Regions from separate parts of the Pseudoalteromonas espejiana DSM 9414 genome, predicted to be linked through region 1. Evidence: riboswitches for the same ligand, from Rfam matches in the RefSeq annotation. Region 1 holds a riboswitch; the other holds the start of a gene.
What was found. A riboswitch is a leader RNA that binds a small molecule or an ion and turns the genes downstream of it on or off. The one in region 1 is predicted to bind lysine.
Positions count from the first base shown of each region.

Region 1 (7,546 bases):
TGTTTTCATCTATTTCTGACAATGTAACCGCTACGCTTATATCACTTGCTGTGGTTATGTCATTAAATCTTGAAACTAAAAAGCTCATTAAATACGCCACACTTATTGTGTTTGGGGTCAACTCTGGCGGTGTATCGCTAATAACCGGTGATGTAACCACCTTAATGATATTTTTGGACGGCAAGGTTTCAATTGCAAACTTATTACTGCTCATAGCCCCTGCGTTTATAAGTGTAATGCTACTCGCGCTTTTGCTCTCTATTGGTATGAAAGGGCAAATAGAGTTTGTGGGCTCGCAAAAAAAACGCATAGAAAAAACCGACATTACTATTGCCATCATATTTTTATCAACCGTGGTAAGTACGTTAACGCTTAGCGTAATTTATAGCGTACCGCCGCTACTCACATTTTTATTTGGTTTATCGGTTATGTTTTTAGTGGCGCAATTTTTAATGCGCAAAAAAGATATAAATAAAGACATCATCGATTTTGTACGCGACATAGAATACGACACGCTACTGTTTTTTGTGGGTGTGCTTTTACTTGTTGGCGCATTAAAAGAAATTGGTATTTTAACTAAATTTACCGATTTATATACAGTAATGGCACCTGAGTACGCTAACTATTTAATGGGAATATTATCAGCAGGGGTTGATAACGTACCGCTTACTGCTGCGCTATTAAAAGCAGATATAGTAATGAGCCAGCAACATTGGTTGTCGTTTACTTATGCAACCGGTGTAGGTGGCTCAATGCTTATAATTGGTTCGGCAGCGGGTATTATTGCCATGAGCAAACTAAAGGCACTTACTTTTACGAGCTACTTTAAATTATCGCTGCAATTATTAATTTGTTATACCGTAGGTTATGCAGGCGCTTACTTTATGGGTGGTTTTGTTTAATTTTTGCTATAAATGCTTGACACCTAGACGTCTAAACGATAACTTTCAAAGCCCCGCTAATTAGCGGGGCTTTGTTTTATTAGCCAATGGTTAATAAAGCATTCAGAAGAGGTGCGATACTTAGGTATTTAATGGTAGGTGACGAACGCCCGTAACCATTAAAGAGGGAAGTACTCGCCGAGAAAAATACTAGTACGTCGCTATTGTTTTTCGGTTTATGGGGCTGAATCCTCAAAACTGTCACCAATATAGGTGGAGAGCTTCTGGCAGCGGACACATCAAATGCATTCCTTTGCCAAGTTCTTCTTGTTTTTTAGCGGTTAAAATACCGCGAAAGGAGACTAAATGACTACCCAATCAGTGCCACAATCAGTATTAGGCGCAAAATCAGATTACATCGTTGCCAAATTTGGCGGAACCAGTGTTGCAAATTTTGAAGCGATGAGTCGCTGCAGCGAAATTATTGTTGCAGATAAAAGCGTACGTATTGTAGCTGTGAGCGCCAGTGCCGGCGTAACTAACCACTTAGTTGCACTGTGTAAATCAAGCATTACCCCAGAGCAGCGCCAAGAACACATAGACGGCGTGCTAGCCATTCAGCAAGCTATTTTAGATGAGTTATCGCTTGATGCCGATTTAGCCGTAGGCTTTAACGAAACATTAAAAGCATTCCAAACATTAGCGATTGAAACACTAACAACTGATCAGCAGCACGATGAGCTACTTAGCTTTGGTGAGCGCTTATCGTCGTACTTATTTGCGCAAGTGCTGCGTTTAAAAGGCTTAAATGCAGATCGTTTTGATGTACGAAAAGTACTTAAAACCGACAGTCAGTTTGGTAAAGCAACACCCAATGTTAAAGCCACAGCGCAAGCGGCTAAAGAAGTATTAATTCCGCTATTAGATGAGCAGGTAATTGTAACTCAAGGTTTTGTTGGTAGCGACGAATTTGACCAAACAACCACACTTGGCCGTGGTGGTTCAGATTACAGCGCAGCATTACTTGCTGAGGCGATTAACGCTAAAAGCGTACACATTTGGACCGACGTAGTGGGTATATTTAGCACCGACCCACGTTTATGTGCCAAAGCAACGCCTATTGCCCGTTTAAGTTTTGATGAAGCCGCAGAAATGGCCACATTTGGCGCAAAAGTATTGCACCCAGCGACTATTTTACCAGCTAGCCGTAGCCACATTAATGTATTTGTAGGCTCAAGCCGTGAGCCAGAGCGCGGTGGTACGTGGATTGAGCGCGAAAAATCGCAGCAGCCGGGTATACGCGCCGTAACGCAACGTAAAAACCAAATATTGCTCACACTTAAAAGCCCTGAAATGCTATTGGCAAGTGGCTTTTTAGCCCGCGTGTTTACCATTTTAAGTGAGTTTAATATATCGGTAGATTTAGTGACTACCTCTGAAATAAGCGTAGCCATTACCCTCGATAACGCGCCTAATGCCTCGCGCCCAGAGCTTGAGCAAGCGTGTTTAGATAAGCTTGCTGAATTTTGCCATGTATCGGTTGAAAACAACTTAACGCTAGTGGCGCTTATTGGTTCAGAAATACAGCTTCGTCAGCACGAAATGAACCTAATGAATGTACTAAAAGAGTTTAATATTCGTTTAATTTGCCATGGTGCAAGTAAGCACAATCTTTGCTTTTTAGTAGAGCAGGGCGAATCAGATACTGTGGTACAAGCTATACACAGCCGCCTTTTAGAGGCGTAAAAAAGCAGCTAAAGTATAAAGTCTGTTATTAAAAAGCATCGCCAGTCGGTGCTTTTTTTATGCGCTACAGTTACATCAAATTGGGTGTGTTGGTTATTACTTTCAACGGTAACACAGTTACTTGATGCACCGAGTGTTGCAATATTTAACTCATTAAACACATTCGGGCTAAGCAATTTAGCAATAGGGCGGCTGGTGGCTTTAGCAAGCGACTCTTTTAATGTCCAAATTCTAAAAAAGATATTAGCTTGGGTTTGCGTATTACTCGGCTCAGTAATTAGGGCTATTTCGTCTGCGTGATAAAAATGCTTTGCGAGCTTTTCAAATGGGCGCTTTAAGCTTATTTTTTCAATATCAAAACCAAACTCGGTATTAGCTAAGTTAAGGGCTACGCCAACCAAACCGTGGGAGTGTGAAATACAGGTATTAAAAATTTCGCCACTAGCTTGCAACTGTAATTTAGCGCTTGCCTCGTCAAATTGGGTGCTCATACCATTTAGCGGTGTGTTTGCGTATTGTGGCTTAGCTATTTTAAGCAACTGTTTTAGCAGTATACGAGTAGCCAAGTATTCTTGTTTTGCTTGCGCTCTTTTACGGCGGTTTATAACGCCTAGCTCAAACGGGCTTAAGTAATCAGGTAAGTTAAATTTACTTACATCAAGCGTTGTCGCATCAAATAATAAAATGCGGTTATTAGCTAACGGTAAGTTTGCTAATTGAGCAGGAGTAATACGTAAGGTGTTTTTAAAATAATCTGCTGTCATAAACGCTTTAAATGGGTGAGTCGCTGTAATTATGAGCGGTTAACAGCGCTTATTTATGCAACGAGCAATTTTATTACTCAGTTGGCATGAAATATGGTTTAATTCACAATAATCAAAGAATAACAGATTTGTAGATGTATGGCACAAGTGCGTGATGGATTTCAAAGCCGATTTGGTTTTGTTTTAGCCGCTGCAGGCGCAGCAGTGGGTTTAGGTAATATATGGGGTTTTCCTACGCAGGCGGCCAACCATGGTGGCGGTGCTTTTTTACTGGTTTATTTTGTTGTTATATTTTTATTAGCGCTACCGGCGCTTTATACCGAGCTTTATTTAGGCCACCACGCACAAGCCAACCCAGTTAAAGCATTGGGCAACGCATGGCAAAATACCAATAAAAAAGTAGGTGCTGCGGCAGGTTATATTGGCCTTGCGGGCGCTGTGGTTATGCTTAGCTTTTATTCTATTGTAGCTGGTTGGATGCTTTCGTACGCCATTGAGCCTATTACTACATTTTTTGGCTTTGATGCCGCAAGCGAGTTTTTACATAGCGACTCGGTGCTGCGTAATTTTGTGTTTACCCCGCTTATGCTTATTTTAACCGCCAGCATTATTTTAAAGGGGGTTAAATCGGGTATTGAAACCTGGTCGCGCCGCTTAATGCCGTTACTATTAGTTTTATTGGTTGGTTTAATTGTTTATATAGCCAGCTTAGATGGCGCAAGCGAAGGTTTTGCCGCGTATTTAATACCTGATTTTAGCCAAGTGCTCGACCCAAATTTAATTATTGCAGCTATGGGGCAGGCGTTTTTTTCGCTCTCGTTAGGTGTAGGTTGTATGATGATTTATGGCTCGTACTTACAGCCAGATGCAAACCTGCCAAAACTAACCGCAAGCGTTGCATTACTCGATACTAGCGTGGCATTTTTAGCCGGTTTACTTATTGTGCCTGCCATTTACGTTGCACAGCATAATGGGGTTGAGGTGTTTAGTGGTGGTAAACTAATTGGCGAAGGGCAGCTTATATTTGCTATTTTGCCAGAGCTATTTAGCACAATGGGCGAAATAGGTTTACTTATAGGCTTGTTGTTTTTTGTACTTATGTCGATTGCATCGGTTACATCAACTATTTCAACCACCGAAATACCCGTTGCCTTTTTAGTAGAAAACCACCAAGTGGATCGTACCAAAGCCACGTGGGCTGTAAGTTTAGTTGTGCTTGTATGTGCAAGTGCCATTATATTAAATTTTGAGTGGCTATTTGGTTTGGTAATTATGTTGTTTACCCAATACCAACTTCCGCTTATGGGCTTGTTTTACTTTGTTACCGCAGGATGGATGTGGCAGCGTGGTAATAAATTGCGCCAAGCAACCACAGGAGCGCATTACTGGTTTGCACAGTATATTCGCTTTGTGTGCCCGATATTAATGACCTTGGTATTTGCAAATGTAGCCTTTGGGTGATTATGGCTAAGCCATAGAGCTAGCATTAAAAATAGATTAATAAAGCGAAGTGAGTTTATAAACTCACTTCGCTTTTTTTGTGCCTATTTTAAATAACTTATAAAACCTCATTAGTTAGAAGTTTACCTTGGTTTATTTCCAGCGCATTTTGTATGGTTGTATTAGCAATCTCGGTAAGTGCTTCTTGGGTAAAAAATCCTTGATGGCCAGTGACTAATACATTTTTAAAGCTCACTAAGCGCGAAAATATATCGTCTTGATTTATTTCGTCGCTGTGATTTTTAAAAAACAGCTCTGATTCTTGCTCGTACACGTCGAGCCCTAAATACCCCAGTTTTTTAGTTTTAAGTGCGTTAATACACGCTTTACTATTTAATAGCGCGCCACGCGAGGTATTAATAAGCATAACGCCGGGTTTCATTTTATTGAATGCGTCATCATTTATTAAATGGTGTGTTTGCTCGTTCAATGGGCAGTGAAGTGAAATTATATCGCTTTGAGTTAGCAGCGAGTCTAAATCGGTAATGATGTAATTACCAGGTTGCGCATAAGGGTCGCACACTAAAACGTTGGCACCAAAGCCATTTAGTATATTACAAAGCGCAAGACCAATTTTACCGCAACCTATAATTCCAACCGTTTTGCTGTGCAGGTTAAAGCCTAATAAACCGTTTAAATCAAAGTTGTCTTCGCGTACACGGTTATAGGCCTTGTGTGTTTTACGACTTAGCGTAAGCATAAGTGCAATACAGTGCTCTGCTACCGCTTCAGGGCTGTATGCAGGCACGCGCAGTACTTTAATGTTGTGTGCTTTAGCTGCAATTAAATCAACGTTATTAAACCCCGCACAGCGCAGTAAAATAGTGTTCACACCAAGCTCTGCTAATTGCTCTATTACGACTGCATTCACAGTATCGTTTACAAATACGCATACGGCTTCAAAGCCTTTTGCTAATAGGGCGGTTTGCTCGTTAAGTGTTTGCTCAAAATAATTTATACGTATGCTTGGATTGTTTTTAATACAGTATTCAAAAAATGGTTGTTCGTATTTTTGAGTACTAAAAAAAGCAATGTTCATGTTATTAACTCCAAAGTATGGGTTTACCTTTAACATTAAACTACTTTTAGGTAATGCGCTTTAATAAGCTCCACTTTATTGATTTAAAATAACTAAGCGCCTTTTAATGCATTAAAGTTAGGGGTTAACTTAGTGCTTCTATAGCTACTTTTTTGTGGCGAGCTTTGTAAATTTGCCTCTATTACTTGTTTGAGCGTTTCGGGCTTGGTGCGTGGTGCGTAACGTGCTACTAGCTGCCCATCACTATTAATCAAAAATTTAGTGAAGTTCCACTTTACGGCGCGGTTTTGCGAAATACCCCGTGTGTGCGCTTTTAAATAATTAAAAAGCGGGTGTGCTTCAGGGCCGTTTACCATTACCTTACCAAATACTTCAAACGAGACATTAAACTGCGCTTGATAAAAGTCTTTAATAGCTAAATTATCAAGAGGCTCGTTTTGCCCAAACTGATGGCACGGAAACGCTAAAATAGTGAATCCACGGTTTTTATATTCTTGGTAGAGTTTTTCAAGGGCTGTTAATTGCATTGAAAAATTACATTTACTTGCTGTATTAACAATAAGTATGGTTTTGCCTTTTAGCTGGCTAAGCGCAAAGCTTTCGCTGTTGTACAGTGGCGCACTAAATTGATAAATACTATCCATGGGTTACCTGCTTATTTCCTTACGCTGGAAATTTATAAAGACTTAATTCGCTTTTTAAGCAGCCGATTGACATAATCGGCATAGTTTCTAAGTTATCAGGTAATTAAGGCACTTTTATGTCAATCAATGTTTCATTTATAGGTTTAGGCGTAATGGGTTATCCAATGGCTGGGCACTTGGCAAAAGCCGGCTACAGCGTATGCGTATATAACCGTACTCAGGCAAAAGCTCAAAAATGGGCTGAAGAATTTAGCGGGCGCTTTGCACCTACTCCACGTGAGGCTGCCAGCAACGCAGATATCGTTTTTATGTGTGTTGGTAACGATGACGATTTACGCTCGGTAGTATACGGTGATGATGGTGTTTTAGCGGGCATGCTGCCACACACAATATTAGTTGATCATACAACAACTTCTGCTGAGGTAGCCCGCGAAGTAGCAGCAAAGGCAGCTCTGCAAAATATCGACTTTATAGATGCGCCAGTATCTGGCGGCCAAGCTGGCGCCGAAAATGGTGTTTTAACGGTAATGGCCGGTGGCAATGAAGCTGTATTTGCAAAAGCACAGCCTGTAATGGCGGCATTTAGCCGTTTTAGCCAGTTGCTAGGCGAAGTTGGTTCTGGCCAATTATGTAAAATGGTTAATCAAATTTGTATAGCAGGTGTTGTGCAAGGCTTAGGAGAAGGTCTACATTTTGCAAAGCAAGCAGGCCTTGATGGCGAAAAAGTAATTGAAACCATTTCAAAAGGTGCAGCTGGCTCGTGGCAAATGGAAAACCGCTACAAAACAATGTGGGCAGGTGAATACGAGTTTGGCTTTGCGGTAGATTGGATGCGTAAAGATTTAGGTATTGCGCTTGATGAAGCTAAAAACAACGGCGCTACTTTACCGATGACTGCAACGGTCGATCAATACTACGCCGATGTACAAGCCCTTGGCGGCGGCCGATACGATACCTCAAGCTTACTTGCAC
Region 1 is NZ_CP011028.1:2,244,221-2,251,766, reverse strand. Features, by position in the region: gene nhaD (sodium:proton antiporter NhaD) at 1-902, shown strand, start outside; lysine riboswitch at 1,001-1,173, shown strand; gene lysC (lysine-sensitive aspartokinase 3) at 1,248-2,627, shown strand; gene PESP_RS10230 (4'-phosphopantetheinyl transferase family protein) at 2,636-3,391, opposite strand; gene PESP_RS10225 (sodium-dependent transporter) at 3,530-4,852, shown strand; gene PESP_RS10220 (2-hydroxyacid dehydrogenase) at 4,950-5,930, opposite strand; gene PESP_RS10215 (glutathione peroxidase) at 6,023-6,574, opposite strand; gene PESP_RS10210 (NAD(P)-dependent oxidoreductase) at 6,691-7,546, shown strand, end outside.

Region 2 (7,546 bases), 1.7 Mb from region 1:
GTTTTCCCAAGGCTGAAATCGTTGACTTATACAGCGACCGATGGGAAATAGAACTTGGCTATCGAGAAATGAAACAAACCTTATTAAATAGTCACTTCACGTTACGCAGTAAAAAGCCAGATATGATAGCGCAAGAGCTATGGGGCATAATGCTTAGCTATAACTTACTCAGGTATCAGATGGTAAAAATGGCGCAGAAAAAGCCGGGACTTTATGCCAAGCACCTGAGTTTTACGACGTGCGCAATCAGTATTATTAACTTAATTCACACGATGTTTATAGAGAATGCGGGACGTATCCCAAAATCTATTGAGCAACTACAAGCACAAGTTGAACATCATATTTTACCGATAAAACGAGAGAGAGCGTATCCAAGGTGTGTGAAACCAAAGCCCAGTAAGTATTCCAATAAAAAACGCCAGTCAGTTGTTAACTGACTGGCATTAAGCACTAGGCTGGGCTTTTTAAATTTAGTAATTAACTATTAACGCTTAACTTTTACACGCTCAATAGATTTTACATGCGCTTCTACACGACGGTTTTCTGCGTGAGCTGCTTTAGTGTTAGCTGTGTTTTTAAGACGCTCTTCACCAAGACCAACTGTTGTAATACGCTCTTCATCAATACCGTCTTTAATTAGCTCTTGTGCTACATCATCAGCACGCTTTTTAGAAAGCATCTTGTTGTAGTTAGCATTACCTACCGCTGAAGCATGACCTTCAAGTAGTACAGTTGTATCTGTGTGCTCTTTTAAGAACTCAGATACTGAAGCGATATCAGTAAAGTACTGGGAACCAACTTCTGCTGAATCATGCGGGAAAGTAACGAGTAAGCTAGTTGTTACTTCACGGTCTTCGTATAAAGTACAACCTGTACCGTCTACAGCATCTTCCATTGGAGTATTTGGACATTGATCATCAGCATCTAAGATGTTGTCGTTGTCGCTATCTTGAGGTTGTACAGGCACTTCTACAACTGTAGGTGCTGGTTGTACTGGTTCTGCTGGCATAGAGTTTTGGCCAAATAAGTAGTTAATACCAATTTTAGCACCTACATCTGTGTAACCACGGTCTAAACCTTGGTATACAGCTGTTTCAGCATTTACAAATAAGCCATCAGTAATGAAGTGTTGGTAACCAACACCTGCATTTAAGAATGTGTTGTCATCTACTACGTCCATTTCTTTAATACCAAATAGACCGTAGAAAGGACCGCCGTCAAGGTGGTAAAGTGCATCAATACCGTAACGCTCGCCGTCAATGTTATTACGGTTGCCAGCAGCTTTATCAAATGCGTTAAAGTCCATGTCTGCATACTCAAGACGTGCACTCCAGTAATCACTGAAACGGTAACCTGCTTCAACACCCCAGCCAGTTGACTCGTTTACGTCAAGGCCAGCTTGAGCACGCATGTTTTCCCATGATGCATCATAGTAGTCGCCAAATGCGCCAATGTAGAAGCCTTCTTCTTTGTCGGCAGCGAATGTAGACGCGCTAGTTGCAGCTAACGCAATTGCAATTGTAAGTGATTTTAATTTCATTGTTTTCTTCCCATTTTAACAACTTAAAAAATTGTAGCTAATCGATACTAGCTCAACCAGTTTTGTACACACTACCCGAGCTTTTGTTAATCGATACTTAACGAAAAATAAAGATTATAAATTTTTTCAACGATCTACAGGCATTCCAACCAACAATTGTAGGTTAAGTAAAAATTTTTACCTAATCAGCAATTAATAATTTATGTTAATTTATAAATAGTTACTTTTTATGAACGCGAAGAATATCACCACGCTTGTAACTGCTCAATCATTGTACACTCTAATTTATAAAAATGACCATTTATAATCAAAAACTTACAATTTATTACAATACTTAAGTACCGCAAAAAGTCTGATAGCGCGGGTCATTTAAGCCAGCCTCTTGAAAGCGGGTTAAGTTAGGTGTTTTATCATATGGATTACTCATTACCGTTAAGAAGTCGCTTAACAGCTCGCTTTCGCCATGTTGATTATATTGCGCAAGTATTTCTTCAACGATGTGATTACGCGGTATAGCCCGTGGGTTGGCAGCTCGCATTACGTTATAGCTATTTTCATCGCACCTTTTTTGCCACGCGTTTGCCCACTGCGTTAATTCCTCTGGTAGCTCATCACCATTAAGGGATTCGGTTAACGCATCAAAGGTATTAGTATAGTCAAGTTTATGCTCTTGAAATAACAGGAGTAACTTACTGACAAGTTCCACATCGTCTTCATTCTGACCCGCTAAACCTAATTTTTGCGCCCACATTTGATTGTACTGCTCGTTAAAAAGCGTTGAGAACTGGCTGATTATGGGCGTCATTAAGTTTACGGCTTGCTCGTCGTCATCATTAATGAGCGCTATTAAACTCTCAGCTAAACGAGCGCAGTTCCAGCTCGCTATGTTTGGTTGATTACCAAATGCATAACGTCCTTGTTTATCAATAGAGCTAAATACGGTATCAAAATCAAATACATTCATCATCGCACACGGGCCATAATCGATGGTTTCACCACTTACTAGCGTGTTGTCGGTGTTCATCACACCATGAATAAATCCGACTCTCATCCAGCTAATTATTAAGTCTAATTGGCTTTTTATCACCGCATCTAAAAAGGCTATGTAACGCTCAGGCCCGGTTGTGTTAATTTCAGGGTAATGGCGCTCAATGGCTGTATCGGCAAGCTTTTTAAGCCCCTCAGTATCCCCTTGGGTTGCTAAATATTGAAATGAGCCAACTCGAATATGACTACTTGCTAGGCGAGTAACAATTGCGCCAGGTTGCGGCGGATTACGATATACAGCTTCGCCGGTGCCAACCACAGCCAAGCAACGCGTGGTTTTAATACCTAAGCCATGCATTGCTTCGCTCATAATATATTCGCGAATAGCAGGACCTAGTGCACACCGCCCATCGCCTCCTCTAGAATAAGGCGTAGCGCCTGAGCCTTTTAATTGAATATCCCATAGCTGGTTTTTATCGTCACTTATAGCACCGAGCAAATGTGCTCGCCCATCACCCAAGCGTGGTGAAAAGTGCCCAAACTGGTGCCCAGAATAACCAAGCGCTACCGCCTTTATTTGCTGTGGTTCATTGCCTGCAAAGGTACTAGCACGCAGTTGCGGCTCAATATCTATATTAAACTGCTTAGCTAACGATGCGTTCCACAGCAGCAATTGCGGGGTAGCAACACTTGAGGGTTGATCCTCTATTGCGAAGTTATCTGCTATGTCTGTGTATCTTGGCACTAGTTTCATCATTAATCCTCTGCTTGTTGGCTTATACCTACGCGATTGTCACCCACCCCGTAGGCCACAATTAAACTTAACTCTTGCATGCTTAAACCACTTTGCTTTTGCATTTCATTAAAAAATGCCTGCGCAGCAGTGAGTGATTTTTTAGTTTGCAGCCCGCCATCAATTATTTTATGCGCTCTTAGGTAACTTTCTACATCGCGCGAAAGTAAAAATGTATCCTTACCTAGCGCTCTTAAGGCATAGGGGCCAGTATTTCCACCTAAACGAGCGCCGTGTTTTTTTAAATGTGCCCACAAACCGATAATATTATCTGTTGGCCACTGAGCAATAAACTTGCTAAAACTGCCGTGTTCCTGTGCTATTTCGTGGATCATGTAGGCATTTTCAGGAATCGTTTTCACTTTTTTATAATTACGAATAATGCGATCATCCGTTGCTTTTTGCTCTAGCATATCGGGCGGCATCATTAATAACTTATCAACGCTGAATTCCCAAAAGACCTCTCTAAAGCCCGGCCATTTGCTGTTTATTACTGACCAATAAAAGCCACTTTGAAAAACTTTTCGGGTAAATTCTTCAAGCCAATCGTCGTCACTTAACGTGCTTAACGCTTTTTTAGATAAAGGTTTTGCGAGTAATAACTTAAGCATTTTTTCAGAGCCTTTTCGCTCTACCGCTCGCTTATAAATATCACTAAATTTTTCCATACTTATTAAATACCTCGCTGCTCATAGGGTTAGTGTACGAGAAAAGCAGCCAATACGTAACCACCGCTATTTTCGATGAGCTAATCTATATTTAGCAGCTTGACACCTAGACGGCTAAAATGTTTTAATCGCCGCAATTACCCTATTTAAATTGTATTTTGTTAAAGCCTTAGCGTTAAAACAAAATACAAAGGGCTAGAAGAGGTGCGTTATTCAGGTAGCGTATGTTAGGAGCGCAAACTCCAGTGAGCATACGCCAGGGGAATACCGCCGAGAGGTAAACGCTTTTGCGAAGCAATTACTTCGGGCGACTAGGTTGAATCCTAGCGACTGTCACCAATAGCAGCTTTAAAGCAGCTTATTAGTTTGGTGGAGAGCTTCTGGTCTTAAATAATAAGGCCGTGCGCCCTATTATTTTAAGCCCATTCGCTCTTCGAATACTGTTCGAACGACGTTAATGAGGCTCACATCATAAAGCCCCTTTAATATCTCGAACACCTTATAGGTTCGTAAGAGATGATCAACAACTTCAATTTAGACGACTACGCACTGTGGACAGCGCTTGTAACGCCGTTTGATCAACAAGGTAATGTTGACTACGACACACTCACAACTCTCGTTAGTGAACAAGAAGCTGCGCAAAACGGTATTTTGCTACTTGGTAGTACAGGTGAAGGCTTAGCGCTTACACTTAAAGAGCAACAAGCCATTGTTGAGCACGTGTGCCAATTAAAGCCCAGTGTGCCGCTTATGGTTGCTGTGGGCGGTAGTAATTTAGCCCAACAAAAAGAATGGGTTAGCTACTGTAACCAATTACCTATTCACAGTTATTTACTAGGCTCGCCGCTTTATGCAAAACCAGGCGCTGTAGGTCAAACTCATTGGTACGAAAGCTTATTAAACGAAAGCGCGCACCCATGTATGTTATACAACGTACCAGGCAGAAGCGGTGTAAGTATTCCGGTGCAAACCATCGAAAATTTACAGGCGCATCCAAAGCTTTGGGCGTTAAAAGAAGCCAGTGGCAACATCACCCAATTTGAAGCATACCGACAAGCCGCGCCTAATTTAGCACTATACAGCGGCGACGATGCACTTATGCCCTATTTCGCGCAAGCTGGCGCAAAAGGCTTAGTATCGGTTGCGGCAAACGCGTGGCCAAAACAAACGCACGAGTTTGTAAAACGCAGCCTAAGTGGCCAACACCCCAATTTATTTGCTCAGTGGACTCGCGCTATTAATAGCCTTTTTACTGTAGCAAACCCTATTCCCGTTAAAGTGTTAATGCACCAACAAGGCCGCTTAAGTAGCCCGTTGCTGCGCCCACCTTTAACACACCTTGAGTTAACGCAAACCGATTGCATTACCACTGCAAACGACACCATTTTATCTTGGCATTAAATACAGGTTTTTATAATGAGCTGGTTAGAACTACTAAATAATTTAGAATCGGGCGCAGTACGCGCAGCATCACAAAACGAAAGCGGCCAATGGGAAGCTAACGTAGAAGTAAAACAAGGCATTTTAGAAGCCTTTAAAAATGGCACTAACACTGAGTTTGCAGGTGGTTTTGTAGATAAACACAACCTTGCACCACAAGAGTTTAGTACTGACGATGGCGTGCGTATGGTACCAGGCGGTTCAAGTGTTCGCCGTGGTGCATACGTAGCTAAAGGCACTATTATTATGCCACCAGCGTACGTAAACATTGGCGCATACATCGACGAAGGCACTATGGTTGATAGCCACGCATTAGTAGGCTCGTGTGCGCAAGTAGGTAAAAACGTACATTTGAGCGCAGCCGTTCAACTTGGCGGTGTACTTGAGCCAATTGGTGCAAGCCCAGTAGTAGTTGAAGACGATGCCTTTATTGGCGCAGGTTGTGTGATTGTTGAAGGCGTAGTTATTAAAAAAGGCGCAGTGCTGGCACCTGGCGTACGTTTATCTGCAACCATTCCGGTATACGACTGCGTTAATGAGCGTCAGCTTGATAAAGGCGAGCCAATCCCAGAATACGCAATTGTAATACCTGGCTCTCGCCCGGCGTCTAACGAATGGGCACGTGAGCAAGGCTTAAGCATGTCGTGCGCGCTAATTGTTAAATACCGCGACGAACAAAGCGATGCATCATTATTGCTAGAAGAGGTTTTACGATAATGAGCTTTTTGAGCACGCCAATCAAAACCGCTGTTAATACGCTTACACAGCAACTTGATACCCCTTTTTTTGTTTACGACTTAGATAAACTAAACGCACACCTTACGCGTTTAGTTGCGCAAACCGATGTAAAACTTTGGTATGCAGTAAAAGCGAATCCGCTTTCTAAGGTTATTCAAAGCTTAGATAGCGCAGGCTTTAACTTTGACGTAGCAAGTAAAGGTGAACTTGAACAAGTACTTGCACAAGGTATTAGTTCGCAGCGCGTGCTCAACACAGGGCCTGCAAAGAGCCCTAAACAAATTAAACACTTTATTGAGCGCGGTGTGCGCATATTTGTTGCCGAAAGCCTCAATCAAGTACGTTGGTTAAACCAACAAGCGCAGCTGCAAAATACGCAGCTGCAAGTTTTATTGCGTGTGCAACTACGCTGGCCAGAAGGTGAAAAAAACCCACTAGGCGGCGACAGCCTAACTCCGTTTGGGCTTGGCTGCGATGAGTGGCAAGCACTGAATACCGCCGATTACTCAGCCCTTAGCTTTGACGGCCTACATATTTTTCAGTGGGGCAACATGCTTAGCACACAAAAGCTAAGCGAGCTGTGGTCGCAAATGATTGCACCGCTTACAGCCCTTGCTAATAACTTAAATATAAACCTGAAAATTTTAGATTTAGGGGGCGGTTTAGGTATCCCTTATACATCAAGCGATGCAACACTTGAATGGGATGGCCTTATAGCCGCGCTTGCCAAAATAAAACATGACGCGGGTGTAGATGAGTTATGGATGGAGCTTGGTCGCTACGCTGTAGGCGAATGCGGCCACTACGCCAACCCCGTAGTCGAGTGCAAACAAAACTACGGCCAACAGCAAGTTATTTTAACCGGTGGCATTAACCACTTATTACGCCCTGCTGTTACAAGCCAAGATTTTCCTGCGGCGTTATTGCGTGAATCAACTGCACCAAAACAGGCAATGAGCCTATATGGCCCGTTATGTACGGCCCTTGATTGCTTAGGCGAGCACACCCTACCAAGCGATTTAAACGAGCAAGACTGGCTGGTATTTAGCCAATGTGGCGCCTATGGTTTTACCGAAAGCATGCCGTATTTTTTATGCCATGAGCTGGCAGCAGAATACGTTTTACAAAATGGTGAGCTCACCTGCGTACGCCAAGCCGAAGATGCCAGCCACTATTTAAGGTAATAAACATGAGCATAACAACACCAATCAGCCAAGAGAACATTGTAGTAGGAGAAGTGGCAAACGGCTTACCACTCACTATTCCTGTGTACCGCTTAAAAGGCAATGGCAGCGGGCCAAGCGTTTATATTCAAGCAAACATGCACGGCGCTGAAGTACAAGGTAACGCGGTTATTTTTCAGCTGTTAGAGCAATTAAA
Region 2 is NZ_CP011028.1:209,874-217,419, reverse strand. Features, by position in the region: gene PESP_RS01075 (IS4 family transposase) at 1-437, shown strand, start outside; gene PESP_RS01070 (OmpA family protein) at 485-1,540, opposite strand; gene PESP_RS01065 (protein adenylyltransferase SelO) at 1,875-3,281, opposite strand; gene PESP_RS01060 (DNA-3-methyladenine glycosylase I) at 3,284-3,988, opposite strand; lysine riboswitch at 4,180-4,376, shown strand; gene dapA (4-hydroxy-tetrahydrodipicolinate synthase) at 4,505-5,389, shown strand; gene PESP_RS01050 (2,3,4,5-tetrahydropyridine-2,6-dicarboxylate N-succinyltransferase) at 5,405-6,145, shown strand; gene PESP_RS01045 (PLP-dependent decarboxylase) at 6,145-7,350, shown strand; gene PESP_RS01040 (succinylglutamate desuccinylase/aspartoacylase family protein) at 7,356-7,546, shown strand, end outside.
Region 2: another riboswitch for lysine. It lies ahead of dapA (4-hydroxy-tetrahydrodipicolinate synthase); the one in region 1 lies ahead of lysC (lysine-sensitive aspartokinase 3).